DNA from 3 places in the Arthrobacter sp. CJL-S3 genome. Region 2 is predicted to be linked to each of the others. Evidence: riboswitches for the same ligand, from Rfam matches in the RefSeq annotation. Region 2 holds a riboswitch; each other region holds the start of a gene.
What was found. Region 2 has a riboswitch for cyclic di-AMP ahead of AC06G6_RS03580 (NlpC/P60 family protein). Riboswitches for the same ligand answer to the same signal wherever they lie in the genome.

Region 1 (7,776 bases), 1.6 Mb from region 2:
GCAGGATGTTGCCGGTTGCGGACATCCAGTCCTTCTATCGTGGGGCGTCGCTTCGGTTTCGGCAAGATGCTGCCGGTTCGGATCGCATTGCCCCGTTCGCCAGCGGCTGGACGTGCGGAACGGCAAGAAGCTGCCGCCCGGCGTCGGACGATCCCTCCCCTGCCGCGGCTGCAGGGTGCGGCGTACGCTGGGAGCCCGGCCGACAGCGAACAGAAGGAGCCCGTCATGCGCAAGGTCATCTTTATGATGCAGGTGTCCCTGGACGGATTTTTCGAGGGTCCGGAGCAGGATCTGAGCTGGCACCTGGTTGATGATGAACTGCACCGCCATTTCAACGACGAGCTGCGGACCATGGGCGGCTTCCTGGACGGCCGCGTCAGCTACCAGCTGATGGCCGATTTCTGGCCGACGGCAGACCAGGACCCCTCCAACCCGGCTCCGATGGTCGAGTTCGCGGGGATCTGGCGGGACATGCCGAAAATTGTGTATTCCAGAACCCTGGCGTCGGCCGGCTGGAATACCGAGGTGGTGCACGACGTGGTCGCCGAGGAGGTGGCCAGACTCAAGGACCAGCCCGGCGGTGATCTGGCGCTGGGCGGCGCCGATCTGGCGGCATCTTTCCGGCGGCTCGGGCTGATCGACGAGTACCGGATCTACGTGCACCCGGTCCTGATCGGACGGGGCAAGGCCCTGTTCCGCGAGACGGACGCGGTCACGCCGCTCCGGCTGCTGGAGGGCCGCACGTTCGGCAACGGCGTGGTGCTGCTGCGGTATGCGGTCGAGCCGGACCCCGGACACGCAGAAGACCGGTGATCCGCTGCCCCCAAGGCAACCGATCGACCGGCCTTCGACGTGCTGTTAGCGGTGCTGCTAGCCGGCGCGGACGAACGTCACGGAGCCGGTCGCGGTCAGCCAGGACAGCGGGTGCGTCATGGTGGCGTTGACGCCGTTCATTCCGCCGCTGATGGCCTGGCCGTTGCCGGCGTAGATCGCGACGTGGCCGGACTGGACGATGATGTCGCCGGGCAGGGGTGACGCGACGACCTTGCCGTACTTCAGGAAGGCCTGCGGGCCGATGTTGCCCACCGGGATGCCGGCCGAGTTCAGGGCCTTCTCCACGACAGCGGTGCAGTCCTGGGTGATGCCGATCTGGCCGTACGCCACGGCCAGCAGGGTGGCGTTCACTCCACCGGCTGCCGGGGCAGCTGCGGGGGCGGGTGCCGGTGCGGCCTGGACCTTGACGGTCGCCTTGGCAGCGGGGGCGGCGGCCGGGGCCGGCGCCGGTGCTGCGGGGGCCTTCGGGGCCGCCACGGGCTTGGGCGCCTCGACTACGGGCGCCGGCGTGGTGGCAACAGCCGGGCGCTCGAAGGTGATCTGGACTGTCGAGTCCGCCAGGACGGGCGCGGAGACCTGACCCTTGACGTCAACTGCCGACGCCGGTGCCGAGTCCCGCTCGGTCGGTACATCGGCTGCATTCGCGGCCATGGCGCCGCTGAGCACCATTCCGGAAGCGGCTACGAGAACCGCGGCCTGGCGGCCAATGGTGCTGGCGGTGCGGCGGTTGGTGCGAAGGGCGGCGCGTTTGGGCGCACGGGTATTGATAAAAGTCATTGAAAGAGCCTCTCCCAATGCCTGCGAGGTGAGCTGTCGGATTCGGATGGGAGGCACCCGGCCGCGTTGGCCCGTTCATGACGGACCGTGCGGCTTCACCCCAAGACCCCTGGAGAACAGCGGGTCAAAATTGGTTTCCCCGTCTCTGCCGGACGTTGCTGCGAGTTATCCCCAGGCCGCGGCAGAGTTAGGCAATCGGCTGGGAAGAGCCCGTCTCGGAAACAACAGGCACCTAACAACGGTAACGGAATGATTACGGGCTGTCACATCGAGCCCAGGTCGGCCTGTGGCCGCCGTTTGTGCTACGGACGCCGCTGGAACCTGCCCCGGGCATAGGATGATGCCATCACCGTTCGCCCGAAACGGAGGCCCGAAAATGGACAGCCCCGACCTCACCCGGCACTGTGTCGCCATCTGCCAGCTGAGCACTCAGCCGCAGGAGGACTTCAACGTCAACACCGAACTGCTGGTGCTGGAAAACGGGGAGGTCCACGTTTCCACCTGGGACGCCGAGCCCCGCGACGGAGGCTTCGACGTGCATGTCCTGAACGACCGTGTCGACGCCCTCGGCTTTATGGTGATTACCGACTGGGAGTTCTTTGACGAAAAGGCCTATGCCGTGGTGGAACGCCGGCCCGGAAGGTAAGTCCGATTCCAATTCGGCAGCAGGCCCGGTAAACCTCCGATTCCAATCCCGACGCGATTTTGACATATTGCAGGCGTCATTTAATTACACCTTGGAGATTGGACACGGAACGTATTAACGGAGCGGCCTCGGCTGTTGTCAATTTGAGAAGTCTTCTGGACGAAATGTCCAAAGTCGCCTGCACGGCCACCACAGGTGCGCAAGGGGAACGCTAAGCGGGCATCAATGGAGGGCAGGCCGCGAGTACTGTTGACTGGTGTTTGAACCGCGTCAGCTCAGTGAAAATGTCAGTATGCGCACATTGCGTGCGAGTGATGCGTCAGCGCTTGCCGATGCGTATGTGCGCAACCGTGAGTACCTTTCGACTTGGGAACCGGTGCGAACCGAGGAGTACTACACCGAAGCTTGGCAGGCTGCGGATATTGCGAGCCGCCTTGTTGTGGCTGGTGCCGGGGAAGGGTTCCCCTTTGGGTTATTTGCTGGCGACATTCTTGTCGGCCGATTCAACTTGTCCGGCATCGTGCGAGGACCCTTCCAGAGTGCAGGGCTAGGTTACTGGGTGGATAGCAACTACGCGGGCCGTGGTCTGGCATCCGCTGCCGTCCAGACGATCGTCGAAACGGCACGTGACGTACTTGGCCTGCACCGCTTAGAGGCGAGCACTCTCTTGCACAATGCTGGTTCACAACGGGTGCTATTAAAGGCGGGATTCCGGCAGATTGGGATGGCTCCACAGTACTTGGAAATTGCCGGGAAATGGCAGGACCACAACCTTTACCAGGTTGTCCTTCACGAATAGGACCCTGACCTGCCGTCTACAAAAATCCAGCGCTAATTACGACTCTCCCCGTTTAGGGATCCTTTCCCGGGCACTAGAACGCACCACTACGGCTCGCCTGTATGGCCGCGCCTACCGTCGCTTTGGACAACAAACCGTGGCCCATGCCGCCGCCACCTCTCAGCCTGTGCCGGACGCTGAGAAGCAGCCACTCTATAACTGGGCCGTCATGCTCAAGAAGGTGGGACAGTCTAGGATTTTCCGCATGCTATCTCCAGACGAAATTGCTGGTTTACCGGTCGAAGAGTACGGGTTTCCGGGCCCCCTGCGAGATGCACTCGTGGGGTGACCGAGGTCCGAGTAGTGCCTCTCGGCGCCGTTGATGCGGCTCACGCCATCGACGAAGGCGAGGGTTACCAGGCAGTCTCCGACTGGCGTGCAGGCCACGAGGAATTCTGGCACAGCCCCGATTTTCGGGCCGCCATGCGTGACCCCGCCTTTGCGGTCTCGGACTCGACGGAAGCTGTCTTAGTGCGCTTCCGTGTCCCGTCGAGCGCTGAACTCCCAGCAAAAGTCGGGCCTAGTTAGTGCGCAGGGAAGGATCCTTTCTCCGAGTTCGAATACGCCTGGGCGTGATGACCTCCCGTTAGTTCAGGCACATGCGGCAGGCCGTTCTAAGAAAGGTTCGCCACACATGTTTTCCCTACAGGCGCGGGAGCCAGCCGAGGTCGCGGACATGGAACGTCCGCGCAGGCGTCACGTACTCGGTCATGACCCCGTATTTGGTGTTAACGAACGCAGACCCGGTGACGCGGGGGTCTTCAGTGGAAATTAGGGCAAGCCTGGCTCCTTCATCTTCCGCTTCAGCTCCCGCCACCCGGAAGTCGTCCGGGATGCCGCCCCAGATGCGCATGGACAACGGGAAGAACAATGCGATTTCCGGGGGGAGGTAATCGTCCCGGTCCCGGGGCGCCTGATCGACCTTCCCGGTGGCGTACTCGATCCTGCCGCCAGTGGCGGGTGTGAATGACCAGGTTTTGTTTTCGTCGGTGACCGTCCAGATCCTGTCGTTGTAGCTGACCATGACCTCTGCCGACCGTGTGGCGCCATCTTCCAGGTTCACCTGATCGACGGTGCCGCCCAGCCTGCGCTGCATGAGGGAGCTGCGCACGGCGGTCAGAATCGACAACAGGGCCTCAAAGGATTCGTCCACAACGGGTGTCCTCTACATGGGGAACAGTTGACAGGATTTTGGATGCCAACCTATCCGAAAAGCTGTGACGTGCTGATCATATCTGCGTGACCCCGCGATATTCTGCTCCAAGCGGCTGAACCTTGCCCCCGGCCATGGCCTTGGGTGCGTTGCCCCACCATAGCGTTGTGGCTTCTGGGAAGCATGCTGGGTCTCGGCTGGCAGACCTGGCTGCTGACCCCAAGGGCCGCCGTTGGCGCAGCGGCCGCCATTGGCCGTTGGGCAATCCGCAAGGACGTCCTGTCCTCGGCTTCTACAACCGCCCCGACTGACCGCCCGCTGCACGATCCTTCACAGGCGGCGTCTGACTGCCACCGCTTGTACGAGTGGAAGCGGGATCAATCGGCGATACCTGCAGGGAATCCGAAGGAGATGATCCCCGGCATTCCTGACCTGAGTGACTCAAAAACGTGGAGCTCATGTGGAACCACCGATGTCGGCAAGTCATCGAGGTGGAACCATCTGAGATCGGAAGCCTTGCCTTGCTCCATAAGGCGTGGCTGGGACGGCCAGGCCGTGCACTGGAAGAAGAAGTCCACTCTCCCCATATGCGTTTCGTCCTGCTTCCGGTGCATGACGACCAATGGCAAAAGCGAATTCGCGGTGATTGCGACGCCAAGCTCTTCCTGGACTTCCCGGGCGGCTGCCTCATGAGCAGACTCATGGGCTTCAACGTGGCCGGCGGCCGCTGTGGCCCAATACCCATCAAGGTATCCAGTTCCCCGGCGCAGCTGCAGAAGTACAAAATCGCCGCGCCTGAAGATGACATAGCTGACTGGCGTTAGCTGCCGTCGGCCATCGTTCACCGGGCATCAGGCGCGATCGGCCGAGCGATGACGCGACGTTCAACCTCATCCGCAAGTTCTGCGACCGGCCGACGCCCATCGAGTTCGAGCGTTGCGCCGTTTCGGAGCAGTGGTTCGACGTCGAGAACATACCGGCGGATCGCAGACTGGTCATCCTCGGACCTGCCATATCGATTGTTCGTACGGACCGAGACCCGGTCAATCAGGACTTCCACCGGTGCGCTCAAGAGAACGACAGCAGCGAAACGGTCGTAGAAACGTCTTTGATTCTCGACAGTTCCCGAGACGACCAGGGACAAATCCGACGCGAGAAGTGCAGACATGCGTGGTTCATCCCAAGTGCCGTCCGGGAGCACCCAGCCGTCGTAGTCCGTGTCGATAGTTCGATAGCCCCGCCGGGACAACTCCTGCAGCACAGTCGTTTTTCCTGCCCCTGACATGCCGGTGATTAGAACTCGAGCCATGACAGCCAGCCTATTCGGTTCGTACCCGGTGTGACTGTTAACCCCGAACGGCGATTAAGTCGCAAACTTGAAATGGCGGTTTTGCCATTCCGTTTGCGGAACCCCTAGCGGGACATTTGCGTAAAGCAGCTAACGTAGCCAGCATGGCTATGCATGATGATGAGTTGCACATTGACGAGCAAGTCGCTCGCCAGCTAATCATCGACCAGTTTCCGGAATGGAACTTTAAATGTGTCCGTCGCATTACAACGGACGGAACTGAGAACGCCATCTTTCGAATAGGCGCCGGCCTTACGGCACGATTCCCGCTGCGCTCCGCCGATCCAACCGATTTGAGGGCGGAGCTCGCCCGGGAAGCTGCGGCAATGCGCGAGTTGGCCGCATGTTGTCCGGTCGCGACACCGGCGCCTGTTGCCATGGGCGATCCGGGTTACGGCTATCCATTGCCGTGGACTGTTCAGACCTGGATCCACGGGGCTGTTGCAGCACCCCACGACTTAGCGCACTCTGAAATGTTTGCCCATGACCTCGTGGACCTCATACGTTCGCTTCGCGCTGCCGACACTAAGGGAGGCCACTTCGCCGGCTCTGGGCGTGGTGGAGACCTTCATGATTCCGATGCGTGGATGGAAGTCTGTTTCCGAGAAAGTGATGGACTACTTCCGGTCGATCGGCTCCGCGCACTCTGGGCGGAATTCCGGAGCCTGCCAAATGACGCCCCCGAGGTGATGACGCACGGTGATTTGATTCCCGGCAATCTCCTCGTTGGGAACGGCCGATTGGTTGGCGTGCTGGATGGCGGGGGTTTCGCTCCGGCCGACCCATCACTCGATCTTGTCGCCGCATGGCACATGCTCGATGACGAGAGGAGGTCAAGCCTCCGCAGTGAGCTGGCTTGCGATGACCTTGAGTGGTGGCGCGGAGCCGCGTGGGCATTCCAGCAGGCGATGGGCCTGGTGTGGTACTACTGGGAGACGAACCCAAGGATGAGCGCGCTTGGGCAGGCCACCTTGGCGCGCATCCTCAACGACCCGGTACTTTCGGCGCTTACCTCCGCTAGCCCAGGTGCCCGTTAGCCGATCCTCTACTGACGCAGTGGTACGTCGGTTTCAAGAATCGACATGTAGTGAACATCAATCCATTGCTCGTCGAACCACAGCGCGTCCCGGCCCGTTCCTTCGTAGCGAAATCCTACTTTCTCATAGACATGCCGGGCGCGCGGGTTGAAGGCATAAACCTCAAGAGCTATTCGGTGAAGACCAAGCTCGTGTATGCCGTGCCGGACAATCAGCTCGGTCGCCTCACTGCCAAGCCCTCGGCCGCGGCCTTCGGCGCCAACGAAAGCACGGAAGCCGCAGGAGCGATTCAACTCGTTCCAGTCGTTAAGCACGACTTCTCCAACCATCGCGTCCGTCGCCTGATCGATCACGGCGAGGACGAGACGGTCATCAGCGGAGCTCCAGCGTTCATACGTCGCGCGGAGGTCATCAACAGTCCAAGGCAGCGTCGTCTGCCTGCTGGAGTGCACTGTTCCGGTCAGAATTGCGGCTTCGGCGTCCTGAAGTATCCGATGCATGGTAGGTGCGTCCTGAGCCTGAACCGGTCGCAGTTTGACGCGTCGGCCCTCGATTGTCGGCTTATGCGTGAAGATCGTGGTCATGCGGCTAGTTTGTCAGGAACTTTCAGAACCTCGCCCGAATGCCGGTCCTCTTAGGGAACCATCCTGTGGGGTCTAAATGGAACGCTCTTTGCAGAGCGCTGTGGCGTGTCCGGCGGCGGATCCGGGACAGCCCGGCCTTACTGGCAAAATTCCCTTATGCCCACGAACGAAAATGACTGCCTCTTTTGCCAGATAGTTAGAGGCAGCGTGCCCTCCAACATCGTCTTCGAGGACGATCTCGTCTTCGCTTTTATGGACACCAGTCCTATAAATCCGGGCCACCTCTTGGTCATTCCCAAAGACCACGCAGCCTACCTTGAGGAACTGGACGAGGAAACGGGGGCGCATATGTTCCGCATAGGCCACAGACTCGCCAAAGCGATAAGGCGAAGCAGACTTCGCTGCGAGGGCGTGAACCTTTTCCTGGCAGACGGCGAAGCCGCCTTCCAGGAGGTATTTCATGCCCATCTCCATGTCTTCCCTCGATACACCGGCGACAGCTTCCGGATCGATGCGGACTGGCAGCGTCGCAGCCTGGCGGACCTTGAAGAGTCAGCAA
Region 2 (7,776 bases):
CGCCGTCGCCATAGCCGAACGGGACCAGCGAGACCGTGCCCCGGCCGTGGTCCCGGTAGTTGCGCTCCGCGTGGGCGAGTTCCCGGCCGCTGAGTTCCGAGCTGTAACTGTCCACCGGGGGGAAATGCGTGAAGACCCGGGTGCCGTCGATCCCCTCCCAGTTGAAGGAGTGATGCGGCATCCGGTTGACCTGGTTCCAGGAGATCTTCTGCGTCAGGAACCACTTGCTGCCGGCGGCCTTGACGATCTGCGGCATGGCCGCCGAATAGCCGAAGGTGTCCGGCAGCCAGGCCTCCTCGCATTCCACGCCGAATTCGGCCAGGAAGAAGCTTTTCCCCTCCAGGAACTGGCGGGCCATGGCCTCGCCGCCGGGCATGTTGGTGTCCGATTCGACCCACATGCCGCCGACGGGAACGAACTGGCCGGTCTTGACCTTTTCCCGGATCCGGCCGAAGAGCTCCGGATACAGCTCCTTGATCCAGGCGAGCTGCTGGGCTGAGGAGCAGGAAAACACGAACCCGGGATCCTCGTCCATCAGCGCCACCACATTGGAGAAGGTGCGGGCGCATTTGCGGATGGTTTCGCGGACGGGCCACAGCCAGGCGGAGTCGATGTGCGCGTGTCCGGTGGCGAGCAGGTGGTGGGCGGAGGCGTACGCCGGCCGGGCCAGGACGCCGGCCAGGGCCTCGCGCCCCGCTGACGCCGTGCCGGGGACGTCGTCGGGGTCCATCACGTCCAGCATCCGTTCCAGCGCGCGCAGGATTTCGTGGCGGCGCGGCAGTTCCATCGGCAGTTCGTGCATCAGGCCGCTTAGGGTCCAGATGTCCTGCTGCAGCTCCCAGACCGTCTGGTTGATTTCCGCGATGACGATCCGCCCGAGCCGGTACTTCGGCTCGTTGCCGGAGGTTGCCTTGTCGCCGTAGGGGGTCGCCGCGAAGGTCCACCCCTGCGACAGGTCAGGGTTGGCGGCCGCCTCAACGTAGAAGTCGACGGCCATCCCGCTGCCCAGGAGCTTCAGCGGAATGTACTGGTTCCGCGGGGAGATGGCCTTGACGATCGTCCCGTCCGGCCGCCAGGCGATTCCTTCACATTGAAATCCGGGAAGGTCACTGCTGAAGCCCAGGTCCACAATGACTTCCACCGAGGTGTCCGCTGCCGTGCCCCAGGCGTCCGGGACCTGCCCCTGCAGCCGCAGCCACTTGGTGCTCCACGGCCGCCCCCAGGCCGCACCGTGCTCCTGCGGCGTGAACTGCTGCCGGAGGGCGTCCAGGACCGGGACCGGTTCGTCCGGGACGTCCCAGCTGCTCAGGGTAAGCGGGACGCTGCGCGGATAGACCGCGGGGACGATGCGTTCGCGAACAAAGCGGTCCAGCCGGACTTCCGTGAGACGGCGGTCGTCGTGCAATGTGAACCTCTTTAGCGCTGCGTGGATGACGCTGAATTGCATCCAATCGATGGATAAAACTTACTGCGCCGCTGGCCCCCGAGCCAAGTGGCTGTCAGCGGACGCTATCCGCCAAGCCCACGGGCACACTCACGCGGCGGGCTCCGGCGTAGACGTTCAGCGACGTACCGCGGCTGAATCCGGCCAGCGTCATGCCGCTGGCCTCGGCCAGCTCGACCGCCAGGCTCGACGGGGCGCTGACCGCGGCGAGGACGGGAATGCCGGCCAGGGCAGCCTTCTGCACCAGTTCGAACGATGCCCGGCCGGAAACCTGGAGCACGGTTCCGCGCAGCGGGAGCATGCCCTCGCGGAGGGCCCAGCCGATCACCTTGTCCACGGCGTTGTGGCGCCCCACGTCCTCGCGCAGGCACAGCAGTTCCACGGAGCCGTCCTCGGCGATCCGGAACAGGCCGGCGGCGTGCACGCCGCCGGTGACGTCGAAGACGGCCTGGGCTTCCCGGAGCCGGTCCGGAAGGGCCGCGAGCGTGGCCACGGGCACCGTCAGCGGGTCATCGGCGGGGCTGAAATGCGAGGACTTGTGCACGGCCTCGATGGAGTCCGTGCCGCAGATGCCGCACGAGCTGGAGGTGTACACGTTCCGGCCGGTGTCCGGGCGGACGACGTCGGGCCTCAGCTGGGCTTCCACCACGTTGAACGTCTGGACGCCGTCCTCGTCTTCCCCGGCGCAGAACCGCAGCGAGACGAGCTGGTCGGGGCTCCAGATGACGCCTTCGGAGACGAGGAAGCCCGCCACGAGGTCAAAGTCGTTCCCCGGTGTCCGCATGGTGACGGAGAAGGACAGGCTGCCGATCCGGATCTCCAGCGGCTCCTCCACGGCGAGGACGTCCTCCCGGTGCCGGACCGGAAATTCGAGGGCCTGGGGGGACCCGTCCAGGACATATTTGTGCACCTTGCGGCGCTGCGTGACGCGGCCCATCAGGTACTCCTAACCAACATAACTCCATCATGGCAAGCGCTGGGCCGGGTGGCCAGCGCGGGTTTATGAACGCATTCAAGAACGCGTTCAAGAACGTTCAGGACCGGGCGCTACCCCAGCAGTTCGCTCCAGTCCACGGGACCGCCGGTACCGGCGGGCTTCCGGGCGGGCCGCTTGGGGGCGGGCTTGTCTTTGGGTGGCGCCGGTTCCGGCAGGGGTGTGCCCCAGGGAAGGGTGAAGGCCGGGACGGTCTCCCCCAGCTGGACTCCGTGCGGCGGGACCACCAGGACGCCGTCGGCCGCGGCCAGCCCGCGCATCATTCCCGGTCCGGTGTGCTGCGCCGGAGAGGCCATGCCATAGAGGAGCCGGAAGGGCATCAGCCGGGTCCGGCCGGGGTCAGGGTCGATCATGGCGCCGCAAGGCAGCTCGGTGACCGGCGGCGGAGGCCGGTGCCCCAGCGCCGCCAGGAGCGGGGCGCCGATCGTGGACAGTGCCATCATGGCCGCGAGCGGGTTGCCCGGCAGCCCGATGATGAATCTGCCGTCCGGCAGTTCGGCCAGCACGGCAGGATGGCCGGGGCGCATCGCGATGCCGTCGATCAGCAGCCGCCCGCCGAGTTCGGCCACGGAACGGCGCAGGTGGTCGGTCCCGGACCGGCCGGTACCGCCCGTGGTGATGACGACGTCGGCGGGCAACGGTTCGGCGCCGGACCGGACCGTCGGCTGCGGCTCATCGGCAGCCGCGGGTTCGGCCGCCGGGTCGGTGTCCTCGAGCGCGGTGAGCCATTCAGCGTAGCTGTCGCCGATTTTCGTTTCGCCGGCACAGATCCCGCCGAGCATTTCCACGACGCCGGCGAGCTGGGGACCGAAGGTGTCGCGCACCTCCCCCGGCCGGGGGATCCCGGCTGTGACCACTTCCGAGCCGGTGAACACCAGCCGGACGACGGGCTTGCCCAGGACCGGCAGGGTGTCGTGGCCGGCGAGGGCCGCGAGGGCCAGATGGGCGGGGTTCAGCACGGTGCCGCCCTTGATCAGCACTTCTCCGGCGGCGGCTTCCTCCGCGGCTTTCCGGATGTGCTCGCCGTTTCGCGGCTCGCCGGGCTTCGCCCCGCCGCCGAGCTGCAGGACCGGCAGCCCGTCCTCGTCGGCGGCAATGGTGCCACTTTCGCTCCGCAGCACGGCCTTCGCTCCGGGGGGAATCAGCCCGCCCGTGACGATCGGGCTGGCCTGGTGCGGCGCCAGCCGTTGGCCGGGTTCGGCGAGGATCCACGGTCCGCTGCCGTTGACGGCCCAGCCGTCCATGGCGGAGGAGGCGTAGTGCGGCATGTCCACGAGCGCCGCCACATCGGCGGCGAGTTTCCGTCCCAGCGCGTCGCGGAGGGCCACGGGTGCGGCGGGGATGGGAGCGGCGCAGTCGAAGGCAAGCTGCCGGGCTTCCTGCCAGGTGTGCGCGAGGTGCCGATGGGGCGCAGGCTCATCCGCCGCGGCAGCTGGACTGCCGTGAGGGGGTGCAGGTGTCATGCCCCGGGGGCTTCGCTGGCCGCGTAGTCCTTGGCCAGTTTCCGGGCGACGCCCATCGCGGCCTGCATCGAGGCGGCATCCGTGGCCTGGCCGGATCCCGAGGCCAGCCCTGCCGCAAAGCCGGCAATAAACGTTGTTAGCGGCGCGGCCGGGCGCACCACGGAGTGCGCCGCCACCCCGGCCAGGGCCAGGATCTCGTTCACGTCAATCTCGACGTCTTCCAGTTCCAGGGCCTGAAGCAGGGCACGGCACCAGTCTTCGAGTGTTTCATCCTGGCTTTTCACCGTTTGCCTCCAAAGTCGAGTTCAGCGGGGGAACCCCGGGCCGGAGGCCTGGGTTATGGCTGTCGCGGTGATGGCCGTCGAAGCCATGGCCGTCATCCGGGCCGGTCACCCCCAACGCGGACGCATCGTCCCAAGTATCCACGTCATCCGTGGATCCCCGGGGGACGCTGACTTCCCGCACCTCCAGCCTAGCAAGAAGGGAGAATATCGATGCGTTGTCGAGCGCGCCGCGCTGCCTGGCGTCGGCCACGCACCGTTGTAGCGCAGCCGTGCTATATAGGCCGACCAGGGGCTGCCGGCGCCCGTCAGCAGACACCGCCATCAGCCCCTCGCCCGGTGGGGCTTCCGCGGCGGCTGCCAGCAGTGTCCCGACGGCGGCGCCCGCCCGGGGCATGTCGACGGCGAGGACCAGCGTCAGGGGTGCCGCGGCAGGATGGCGGGGGTCACGGCTGCGGTGCTCTTCGAGGGCGGAGATCCCGGCGGCGACCGCTGCGGCGGGGCCGGCGAAGGCCGGCTCCTCCCGGCAGCTCAGCACTCCCTCGGGCAGGGTTCCCGGGTCGGGCCCGACGACGGCGACGGCCGCCGCGGCGCGTGCGGCCTGCAGGGCGCGCTCCAGGAGAGTGGCGCCGTCGTGCATCAGACCGGACTTGGGCACACCTCCGAGCCGGGACGACCGGCCCCCGGCCAGGATGACAGCGTCGAATTCCATCGGCCCAGCCTAACTGGCCAGATCTCCAGTCCCGGCGCAGCGGCCGGGGCACGCCGTGTCAGGCAGCGGATTCCGGCAGGAGGAAAGGGTCCCAGGCAGGCGTCGGCTTCTCCAGTTCCTTGATCTGCCAGGTCGTGCCCTTCGGCGGCGCGGGGCTGAAGCCGAGCTTCCACCCCATTTCCCCCGGGGTATGGTCGCCTTTGGCGTTGTTGCACCGCAGGCAGGCAGCGACGAGGTTTTCCCAGGAATCTGCACCGCCCCTGGATTTGGGCTGGACATGATCGATGGTGTGGGCGGCTTTGCCGCAGTAGGCGCAGCGGTGTCCGTCCCGGCGGAGCACCCCGCGGCGGCTCACCGCCGTCACGGTGTTGTACCGGGGCCTGATGTAGCGATGCAAAAGAATCACCGAGGGCCGGCCCAGGACGTCCTGCGGCCCGACGACAGGATCGTCGCCTTCCGCCACGACGCTGGCCTTTCCGGTCAGCACAAGGACGAGCGCCCGGCGGAAGGTCACAACCGCCAGCGGTTCATATCCAGCATTCAGAACGAGAGTGCGCATCCGCATACCTCTTCACGGCCGCACCCGCCAGGGGCACGAGGGCCGGCTGCCCTCTGCATGGTCGGGCTATGGATCGACAAAACAAGAGTAAACACGGACATGCCATTTCACCGAATCTTTTTTGCCGGCCCCGCCCGTATCCGCTGAAGTTCACGTCCCGGCAACGCAAAGGACCCCTGCCGAATGGCAGGGGTCCTTGGTGCTGCTAGCAGTTGCTGTCTTAGCCGCCGACGCGGATGAAGACCGGGCCGGAGCCGACGTTGACGCTCTGCAGGGAGGTGGTTCCACCGTTCCAGCCGCCGTGGACAGCCTTGCCGCCGCCGACGTAAACAGCGATGTGGGCCAGGCCCGATCCGCCGTTCGCGTAGTAGGCGAGGTCGCCCGGCAGGGCAGCGGAGGCGCTCACGGTGCGGCCGAGGGACAGGTAACCTGCCGGCCAGCCGTGGTAGTTGATGCCTGCGGCAGCCAGCGAGTTCGTGGCGAGTGCGGTGCAGTCCTGGCCAACGCCGAGCTGGGCGTAGGCGGCAGCGGCGATCGTGGCGCCCATGCCGCTGGCAACGGCCGGAGCCTGGGTGGTGGCAGCCGCGGTGCCGGCGGCCGGGGCTGCGGTGGCGCCGACCTTGGTGCTGGCGGTCTTGGCCGTGTTTGCTGTGGGGGTCTCCTGGACCTTCACAACAGGCTTCGGGGCCTCGACGACGGGGGCCGGCGTGGTGGTGACGGCCGGCTTCTCGAAGGAGATGGCGATCGTCGAAGCGGCCGAGATGGTCGCCGGGGCGGCCGACTGGACTTCGAGGGTGGAAGCGGAGGTGGACTCGCGCTGAACGTTGGCCTCAGCAGCGTTGGCTGCGATACCGCTGGTCAGGACGAGGCCGGAGGCGGCAGCGATAACTGCGGCCTGGCGGCCCATGCCACCGGCGTTGTCGCCGACGGCCTTGGCAATGACGGCCAGCGAGTTGGTCTTGGTGACCTCGGCGCGGTGCCGTGCGTTTGCACGAGTAGTCATTAAGTTCTCTCTTTCGTGATCCTGGGTCCACGCTTTTTGGGCGCGGGCTGAGGACGCTCCGGCATCTTGGGGGTACGCCGGATCGCCCCGAAATGGGTTACTTAGCGAAGGGTGTACTGCGAAGACGCGCCAAAAGCGGGAACTGCTTGCAGGTGCATGGCCTGCGGGCCGGACTCAGCAGAGATTGAGACGGCGGTGTGAGATCCATTCCGGGCGCCACAAAGGACACGGCCGAGGTTGGATTTCAGCGGGCTCGTAAGAGCCGCGCAAGCGCGGTGACGCGCAGCATTGTGGCGTGAAGACACGAAAGTAGCCTCTCCCAATGCCTACGAGGTGAGCTGTCGGATTCGGATGGGAGTCACCCGGCCGCGCTGCTTCCTGGGAAGCTTTTGCGACTTAACCCCAAGGCCTTCAATTTCGAAGGCCAAAATTGGTTCCCCCGCCCCTGCCAGACGATGTCATGCGAACGGACCTTGAGCGGTGGCAGAGCTAGGCAATCCACTCAAGAGCGCCAACTTCGGAAAAGTTGGCGTAGGTCATACGGTACAGCAGTTGGGGCTCAATGTCACATTCAGATCACGGCGTGTCATAAGAATGCGAGAGTGTCCCATCAGCTCTGTTAGAGCCAGCCGGTCGGGTCGACGACTTCGCCGTTGACCATGACCTCGAAGTGAAGGTGGCAGCCCGTGGAGGCGCCGGTGGTGCCGCTCATCGCCACGGCAGCGCCGCGGGAGACCTGCTGGCCCACCTTGACGCTGGCGGAGGACAAGTGGTTGTAGGTGGTCTCCAGGCCGTTGCCGTGGTCGATCACCACACGGTTTCCGCCGCCATAGGGGTGCCATCCCGTGAAGGTGACCGTGCCGCTGGCGGCCGCAAGGACGGCCGTGCCGCACTGGGCGGCGTAGTCCTGGCCGCGGTGGAACTCCCCGGAGCCGCCGGTGATGGGGCTGACGCGGTATCCGAAGGGCGACGCCGTCTTCAGCTGGCCCAGGGGCGCCCCGAGGCTGCCCGAGGAGGCCGCGCGGGTGATGGAGCCGGCCGACTGGGCACTCAGGAGCTGCTTGAGCTTGCCGTCCGGGTCACTCTGGGTGGTGACGGCGGTGCGGTTGAAGTCAATTTTGGCCTCGGCGGCGGTGACATCCGGCTGGACCGTGGCGGAGAGGGATCCGGCGGTTGGGCCGGCGTCCGTGGCCATAACGGGGCCCGTGGCCGGGACGGTGACGGTGAGGACCAGTCCCGTGGCGGCCAGGGCGATACCGGCCTTTTGCCCCACGCCACTGGCGGCGGCGAAGTCCGTTACCTGGCGGAACGGGCTGCGGC
Region 3 (7,776 bases), 150 kb from region 2:
GGGCTCAACTGGCGTAACCCGTCCACCTGGCACCTGCGCACCCGGCTCGTCCTTGTCGCCATGGCCCTGCTGGTTGCGATCTGCGGGGCCGTCGGTGTCGTCAGCTATGCCTCAATGGACTTCTTCCTGACCAAACAGCTCGACACCCAGCTGGAACAGGCAGCGGTCCGCGCCCGCGACTTTGGCCGCTCCGGCCGTTCCGATCCCCTGGAGGCGCGGGGACAGGCCATCGGCACCCTGACCGCGCGAATCGATGACGACTCGGTCCGCAGCGCCGGGTTCCTCTCCGAGGACGCCACCCGGGAATCCCTCACCGACGACGACGACGAGGTGCTCCTGGAGCTTAGCCCGTGGAACCTGCCGGTGGACCGGACCTTGTCCGCCGGGGACTACCGGCTCGTGGCCGCCAAGACCCCGGACGGCGACGTGATCGTGACCGGCCTGCCGCTCGCCGAGAAGCAGAACACGCTGGCCACCATGGTCTGGACCATGGTGCTCGTGTCCACGGGCGGGCTCCTGGTCATCGGGCTGGCCGGGACGGCGCTGATCCGCAGGACCATGAAGCCGCTCGATCAGCTCTCTGAGGTGGCGACGCAGGTCTCCCGGCTGCCGCTCGACGCCGGAGAGGTGGGACTTGCCGTGCGCGTGCCGGCGTCCGCAGCGCATCCGGGCACTGAGGTGGGAAGTGTCGGCCATGCCCTGAACATGATGCTGGACAACGTCTCCAATGCACTGGAGGCCCGGCAGAAGAGCGAGATGAAGGTCCGCCAGTTCGTCGCGGATGCCTCGCATGAACTGCGCACCCCCCTGACCGCCATCCGCGGCTACACAGAACTGATGCGGATGACCGAACACTTCACCCCTGACGGCCAGAAGTCCCTGGCTCGGGTGCAGAGCCAGTCCGAACGCATGACCACCCTGGTGGAGGACCTGCTCCTGCTCGCCCGGCTGGATGAGGGCCAGCCGCTCAAGCTCAGCGAGGTGGACCTCACCCAGCTGGCCATCGAGACGGTCAGCGACGAGAAGGTCATGGCCCCGGACCGGGTCTGGCACCTGGAGCTCCCGGAAGAGCCTGTAGTGGTCCGCGGTGACGCGACCCAACTGCATCAGGTGCTGGCGAACCTGCTCTCCAACGCGCGCAAACACACGGGTCCCGGCACAACGGTGGTGACCGGGGTCAAGCGGTCCGCGGACGGATATGCCGTGGTGACCGTAACGGACAACGGCCCCGGGATTGCCCCCGGGTTCGTGGACCGGGTCTTTGCACGCTTCACGCGCGCGGACGCTTCCCGCAAGAATCCGGTGGCCCTCACGACGCCGGCAACCGGCAGGGGGTCCCTGCCGCGACGTCCGCTGCACCCGCCGCGGCCGCCCGAGTCGGCCGAGTCGGCCGCCGGAGTCGCTACTACCACTGCCCCCGCGACGAGCGCTTCCGCCGAGGGAACCAGCGGGCTGGGACTGTCGATCGTGCAGTCGATTGTCGAGGCCCATGGCGGGACCGTCAGTGTGACCTCGATGCCCGGCCGGACCGAGTTCACCGTCCGGCTGCCGGAGGCTCCGCCCACGGCCTGACGAATCAATGTCGACGCTGGTCAGGGCGCAAGCCGCCCCGCCGCCGTCGTGATTCCTGTTACCAAAATGTGACTTAGACTCCCAACTCCTGTACGGTTTTTAGAGTGCGGCCATCACTAGGGCCGCATATCCGGATGTACGCCAAGCTCTGCCGCCTCCCGGATTCCGCTGGACAGGCAGAGGCGGGGGACCCAGAGTTCCCGGGCATTTTCTGCACGCCCTTGGGGTGAAGCCGACACGTGAGTTTCCGTGCGGCCGGGTGACCTCACCCGAACCCGACAGCTAACTCCGCAGGCGTTGAGAGGCATTCATGACTGAATCCAAGGTACAAACGCGCCCTGACGGCACCGCAAACTCCACCAGCTCCAAGCTGTCGCGTCACCGCGGCGAGCCGGCTGAAGCCCGCATCAGCCCTGGCCCGGCTTGCCCACCACGCCGGCTCGACCGGCCGCCGGGCGGCCGTTGTTGTCGCCGCCTGCGCGGTGCTCGTGGGGGCCGGCGCGGCCGGCCAGGCGTCCGAGACGGCCGCCCGCAATGCCGACGCGGGCAGTTCCACGCAGGCAGCCGCCACAGCGGATCCGCTGACGCACCTTGATTTTGAACGCGTCCGGGTCGAAAACCAGGCCGTCACCCGCACCGACGCTCCGGCCCCGCCGGCCGCGGTGGCACCTGCCGAAGCCCCGGCGCCGGCGCCGCCCGCTGCCCCGGCCCCGGCCCCCGCTCCGGAACCTGCCCCGGCACCGGCACCTGCACCGGCCCCCGTTGCCATCGATGATCCTGCCGGCGCCCAGGCGTACGCGGCCGGCCAGCTGGGCTCCTATGGCTGGGCCCAGAGCCAGATGCCGTGCCTGATGAAGCTCTGGACCAAGGAATCGGACTGGGAGACGACCGCCACGAACCCGAGCAGCGGGGCCTACGGCGTCGTCCAGTCGCTGCCGGCCGAGAAGATGGCCAGCGCGGGCGCGGACTACCGGACAAACTACCGGACCCAGATCAACTGGGGACTGCAGTACATCCAGGATCGTTACGGCTCACCGTGCGGCGCCCTGAACTTCCACTACGCCAACAACTGGTACTAAACACTCGGCAGAGGCAGCCAGCTGCCTAGCCGTTGGGACGGTTCGGGATGTACTGCACGGCCCATTTGTTGCCGTCGGGGTCGGCGAAGTAAACAAAATGCCCCCAGTCCTGCACGTCGACGTCGCTGACGTCCACGCCGCGGTCCTTGAGCTGCCGGTGGGCCGCCTGGATGTCGCTGACCACGAGCTGCAGGCTGGGGGCGGTGCCCGGCGGGGCGTCCGAGAGGCCCTCGCCGATGGCGATCGAGCAGCCGGAGCCCGGCGGGGTCAGCTGGACGAACCGGATGCCGTCCGTGGGCCGCTCGTCGAAGTCGGCATTGAAGCCCACCTTGTTGACGTAGAAATCCTTCGCGCGGTCCACATCGGACACGGGAACAAAAACGAGTTCTAGTTTCCAATCCATGGGGCTCAGGCTAGTACCGGGCAGTGCATTCCGGTAGGCCAGGCTCCCTTGCGAAGGCTCAGGGGCGAGGAAGCGGCCAAGGGGCCAGGCCCGACGCCGGGCGGCTGGGTCAGCCGGCCACGCCGTAGAGGCGGTCGCCCGCGTCGCCCAGGCCCGGCACGATGTAGGACTTCTCGTTGAGCTTCTCGTCGATCGAGGCGAGCACGATCGTCACATTGGCGTCCGCGAGCTCTTCTTCCAGCTTCGCGAGGCCTTCCGGGGCGGCCAGCAGGCAGATGCAGGTGACGTCGGACGCGCCGCGCTTGAAGAGGAACTTGATCGCCTCGCGCAGCGTGCCGCCGGTGGCCAGCATGGGGTCCAGGACGAAGATCTGGCGGTCGGTGAGGTCCTCCGGCAGACGCTCCGCGTAGGTGATGATGTCCAGGGTCTCTTCATCGCGGGCCATGCCCAGGAACCCGACCTCGGCCGTGGGGACCAGCTTGGTCATGCCCTCGAGCATGCCGAGCCCGGCCCGGAGGATGGGAACCACCAGCGGGGTGGGCTTGGTGAAGGCGGTGCCGATGGTGGTGCTGACCGGCGTCTCGATGGTCACCGGCTCGGTGCGCACTTCGCGGGTGGCCTCGTACGCCAGGAGCGTGACGAGTTCCTCGGTGAGCTGGCGGAAAACCGGCGACGGGGTGTTCTTGTCCCGCAGAACGGTGAGCTTATGGGCGACCAGCGGGTGGTCCACAACGAGAGTGCGCATGGGTCAAAACTATCACCCGGCGGCCGGGGGCCCGCCCGTGGGACCGCGGGCGCCGACGTCGTCCTTGTCCTCCGGAGCACTCCCGCCGGCGGCTCCGTCGTGCAGGTGCGCCGGGTGGTCGAACGTGGGCGCGGGGCCGGCATGTTCCCGGTGCCGGATCACGTGGAACAGCCGGTGCGCCAGAATGACGATCCCGACCCAGGCCAGGCCCAGTACCCACCCGATGATCACGTCGGTCATCCAGTGGTGGCCCAGATAGACCCTGCTCATGCCCATCGCGAAGATGAAGGCACCGCCGGCCACTATCAGGCTGACCCGGGCGACGGTGCTGTGGACCTGCAGGCACGCGAGGTAGACCACGAGCCCGATCACCACCGTGGTGTTGAGCGTGTGGCCGCTCGGAAACGACGGCGAGGATTCGTAGGGCGGGACGGCGTCGGAGTGGTCCGGGCGGGTCCTGCCGATCAGTGTCTTGCCCAGCGAGGTCGCGGTCACGGAGACGGCTGCGGCACCCCCGATCAAAATCAGCGGCCGCCAGGTCCGGCTGCTCCAGATGAGCCACGCGGTGAGGAGGCTGCCCAGAATGGGCATCCCGATCCCGCCCCCGATGTTGGTGAACCCCGTCACGAACGAATCGAGGCCGGGACTGCGGAGCTGTTCCATCATCCCCAGGGTGGGCTTGTCCAGGTTCGCCAGCCCGGCGTCGTCAACGACGTCGTCATAAACCTCGGCGCTCAGCAGCGCCAGGACGAGCACCACGACGCCGCCGATGAGCATGGTGGCCCACAGCGCGGCGTAGGGCACCACCCATTTTCCCCAACGATGCGTTATCCAGCTCTCCGACCCGGTGTTCACAATATCTCCCGCTTGTTGTCGTCGGCAGCTTTGCTGCACAGCTTGCTTAGCATCGAAACTATCATTGAGCCATGACTTCCCCCGAGCCCCGCCATGCCGAATGGATGGGTCTTGCCCTCGCCGAGGCGCGTGCCGCGCTGACCACGGCGGACGTGCCGATCGGCGCCGTCGTCATCGGACCCGACGGCGCCGTGCTCGGCAGCGGCCGCAACGAGCGGGAGGCCCTCGGGGACCCGACGGCGCACGCCGAGATGGTGGCCATCCGCGAGGCCGCGGCGCGGCTGCAGGAACTCAGCGCCCGGGACGGGAGCGCCGGGGACGGCTGGCGGCTGGCCGACTGCACCCTGGTGGTCACCCTGGAGCCCTGCGCCATGTGCGCCGGGGCGGTCGTGCTGGCCCGGATCCCGCGGGTGGTGTTCGGCGCCTGGGACGAGAAGGCCGGGGCTGCCGGCTCCGTGTTCGACATCCTCCGCGAGCGCCGGCTCAACCACTGGGTGGAAGTGTACGGCGGCGTCAGGGAGCAGGAGTGCGCGGCGCTGCTGCAGGACTTCTTCGCCGCCCACCGCGGCGTCTGAGCCCTGGCCACCGCCGCTCCCCCGTGCCTGCGGCTTCCGGCGCTAGCTGACGGCGGCGGAGCCTGTTGCGGCGGCCGCCAGGTTGTCGATCCGCTTCTGCCGGGTGGCCGGTGAGTCGAGGCTGAAGGCGCGGAAGTCACCCAGGTCCTCGCGGATCCAGTCCTCGACCTCGGCGATCCGCCGGGTCACGGCCGGTGTGGGGCCGTGGAACACCCAGGGCACGATCCGCTCCTGGCCGGGATCGTACTGCCACAGCCCGATGATCCGGCCCCGGTCGACGATGGGATGGTCCGGGAGGTCCGCCTGCAGCGCCAGCGAGCCCAGCGTATTCGTGTGCCGGTCCTCTTCAGCCAGCAGATCGGCGGCATTGCGCCGCAGCAGCGCGAGGGAGTCCGTTCCGGCGAGCAGTTGGATCTGCTCCTCCTCCGGCTCCTGGAAGGCGGCGAGTTGTTCGACGTCGTCGGGCAGCATCCACAGCGTCTCCCCGGCGGCGGTGAGAACCTCCACCGCGCCGACGGCGGCCAGCGCCGCCTTGCTCTGCGCCACGGTGAAACCCGTGAACCACTGCGACTGTTTGAACGTGGCCCCGCCGGTCCAGCCCAAGTAGCGGCGGACCAGTTCGGTGCGGGCCTGGTCGTCGTCGAGGGGGCTGGGCGGCAGGTTCCACAGTTCGTAGGCGTAGCGCTGCTGGTCGAGCCGGCCGTTGGCCGGGACCCGGCGGATCCGCCCCTGGGACTGCAGGATGCCCAAGGCCGTGGGCAGCGTGGTGGTGGCGCCCTTCTTCTTGCCTTCTTCGCCGAGGTTCCGCACGGATTCGCCGAGTTCCTCCTTGAGCTGCCGCGGGTCCATCGGGACGCCGGCCTCGGCGAGCGTGTGCAGCACTTGCTCCTCCAGGAGCGTGATTTCGCCGCGGTCCACGCCGAGCCTGCCCACCACTTTGAACGTCGCCTCGGCGGCGTCCAGCCCGAGCCGCAGCGCCCAGCCGAAGTCGTCCCGGCCCAGAACGTAGGTGCAGCCGCGCGCCGTCGGGAGTTCGAGGATCCGGCGTGCCAGGACGTCGGTGTCCACCTGTTCGCGGCGGATTCCGGCGCGTGCGAAGAGCGTGAGGTAGGGGTTGGCGCCGCCGATGGAGCGGGCCCAGCCGGCCCGGGCGAACACCTGCTCCGAGGTGCAGCCGGCCAGCGAACCGTCCAGGCCCTGTTTGTGCCAGGCCCAGGCGCGGAGCCGCTCCCGGGTGAGGCTCCGGGCCGGCGGCGCGTTCGCTGTCAGGGGCTGCGTGGTCAGGGGCTGCGGCGTCATGGGGTCATTGTCCACCAGCTTGCGCGGCAGGGGAATCTTCTGCGGTCGGCTTTTCCTGTGGGGCAGCCGGCGGCTGCGCGGCAGGCGGCTGCGGGGCGGACCGCTCCGGGTCCACGTGATCCGGGCCGGGGCGCTGCGGGTCCAGGGCCGCCAGCACGGCGCGTGCCGTGGCGTCCCAGCCGGGCAGGCGGTCCCGCGCCGCAACAGCCGCCGCCCGCCAGCGGGTGCGGAGGCCGGGTTCGGACAGCCAGCGCCGCAGCACCTCCGAGAGGGGCGCCGGATCCGTGCCGAGGGCGACGGCGGTTCCCGGGAGGAGTGCCGCGCCGCCGAATGCGAGTGCCTCCACGGCGCCGGTGCCGGCCCGGACCACCACCGGCACGCCCCGAGCAAGCGACTCCGTCACCACGAGCCCGAAGGTTTCGGCCTGCGAGATGAGCAGGCTGAGGTCGGCCGCGGCCCATTCCGCCTCCAGCGCCGAGCCCCGCAGCTCCCCCGGGATTCTGACGCGGTCCTGCAGCCCCAGCCGGTCCACCGTGTCCCGGAGTCGTGCGGCGTAGGCCGGATCCGCGGTGTCGGACCCGACCAGGGAGGCGGTCCACGGCAGGTCCGTCAGGGCCGAGAGGGCCGCGAGAAGCAGGGACTGGTCCTTGTTCGGCAGCAGGGCCGCCACGGCCAGGAGGTGCGGCGGCTCCGACCCGGCGGCCAGGGCGGCGGCGTCGCTGCCGGGCAGGGCGGTTTTGACACCGTCCAGCCCGTGCCTGGCCCGGATCCCGGCCGCAGCCGAGGTGCTGGTGCAGATCACCTCGGCGGCGGCCCGCAACGCCCGTCGCTCCAGCGCGGCTTCGCCGTGCCCGGTGTCGTCCAGCGGCATGTGGAGCAGGATCCAGGCGGGCCGGCCGGCGGCCGCGGCGGCCGCCATTTCCTCGGGCGCGCCGCAGGCGAGGAGCCCGTCGACGAGAGTGACCTGGCGCTGTGCGGCGGCGACGGCTGCGTCGTCGGCGTCGGCGTCGGCGTCATGGTCGTTGGTGCCGTCGCTGTGGCCGTCGCCGTCGCCGTCGCCGTCGCACAGGATGGTCGCCAACCGCCGCCGGTCCTCCGGGCTGCCCACCGGCCAGCCGCCGTCGAGCCGGCAGATGTCCACATCCACGCCCAGCAAGGCCAGCTCCCGGGCGAGGGAGGCGTTGTAGACGTTGCCGCCCGAGTTGTGGCGCACATTGCCCGGCACCACCAGCCGGACACGGAGCCCGT

Region 1: another riboswitch for cyclic di-AMP. It lies ahead of AC06G6_RS10970 (C40 family peptidase); the one in region 2 lies ahead of AC06G6_RS03580 (NlpC/P60 family protein).
Region 3: another riboswitch for cyclic di-AMP. It lies ahead of AC06G6_RS02970 (aggregation-promoting factor C-terminal-like domain-containing protein); the one in region 2 lies ahead of AC06G6_RS03580 (NlpC/P60 family protein).

What each region holds. Positions count from the first base shown of each region.
Region 1 covers NZ_CM160046.1:2,414,750-2,422,525, forward strand. The annotation lists gene AC06G6_RS10965 (dihydrofolate reductase family protein) at 226-813, shown strand; gene AC06G6_RS10970 (C40 family peptidase) at 871-1,611, opposite strand; cyclic di-AMP (ydaO/yuaA leader) riboswitch at 1,616-1,784, opposite strand; gene AC06G6_RS10975 (hypothetical protein) at 1,988-2,257, shown strand; gene AC06G6_RS10980 (GNAT family N-acetyltransferase) at 2,514-3,056, shown strand; gene AC06G6_RS10985 (ASCH domain-containing protein) at 3,399-3,623, shown strand; gene AC06G6_RS10990 (hypothetical protein) at 3,739-4,248, opposite strand; gene AC06G6_RS10995 (NUDIX domain-containing protein) at 4,626-5,093, opposite strand; gene AC06G6_RS11000 (AAA family ATPase) at 5,090-5,557, opposite strand; gene AC06G6_RS11005 (aminoglycoside phosphotransferase family protein) at 5,701-6,633, shown strand; gene AC06G6_RS11010 (GNAT family N-acetyltransferase) at 6,642-7,217, opposite strand; gene AC06G6_RS11015 (HIT family protein) at 7,374-7,776, shown strand, end outside.
Region 2 covers NZ_CM160046.1:772,413-780,188, reverse strand. The annotation lists gene AC06G6_RS03610 (alpha-mannosidase) at 1-1,405, opposite strand, end outside; gene fdhD (formate dehydrogenase accessory sulfurtransferase FdhD) at 1,500-2,381, opposite strand; gene AC06G6_RS03600 (molybdopterin molybdotransferase MoeA) at 2,492-3,901, opposite strand; gene AC06G6_RS03595 (DUF6457 domain-containing protein) at 3,898-4,185, opposite strand; gene mobA (molybdenum cofactor guanylyltransferase) at 4,169-4,894, opposite strand; gene AC06G6_RS03585 (HNH endonuclease) at 4,953-5,453, opposite strand; gene AC06G6_RS03580 (NlpC/P60 family protein) at 5,674-6,456, opposite strand; cyclic di-AMP (ydaO/yuaA leader) riboswitch at 6,766-6,927, opposite strand; gene AC06G6_RS03575 (M23 family metallopeptidase) at 7,076-7,776, opposite strand, start outside.
Region 3 covers NZ_CM160046.1:621,565-629,340, reverse strand. The annotation lists gene AC06G6_RS02975 (sensor histidine kinase) at 1-1,572, shown strand, start outside; cyclic di-AMP (ydaO/yuaA leader) riboswitch at 1,729-1,881, shown strand; gene AC06G6_RS02970 (aggregation-promoting factor C-terminal-like domain-containing protein) at 2,061-2,651, shown strand; gene AC06G6_RS02965 (glyoxalase superfamily protein) at 2,677-3,054, opposite strand; gene upp (uracil phosphoribosyltransferase) at 3,164-3,799, opposite strand; gene AC06G6_RS02955 (phosphatase PAP2 family protein) at 3,812-4,606, opposite strand; gene AC06G6_RS02950 (nucleoside deaminase) at 4,726-5,229, shown strand; gene AC06G6_RS02945 (DNA glycosylase AlkZ-like family protein) at 5,272-6,528, opposite strand; gene AC06G6_RS02940 (glycosyltransferase family 4 protein) at 6,533-7,776, opposite strand, start outside.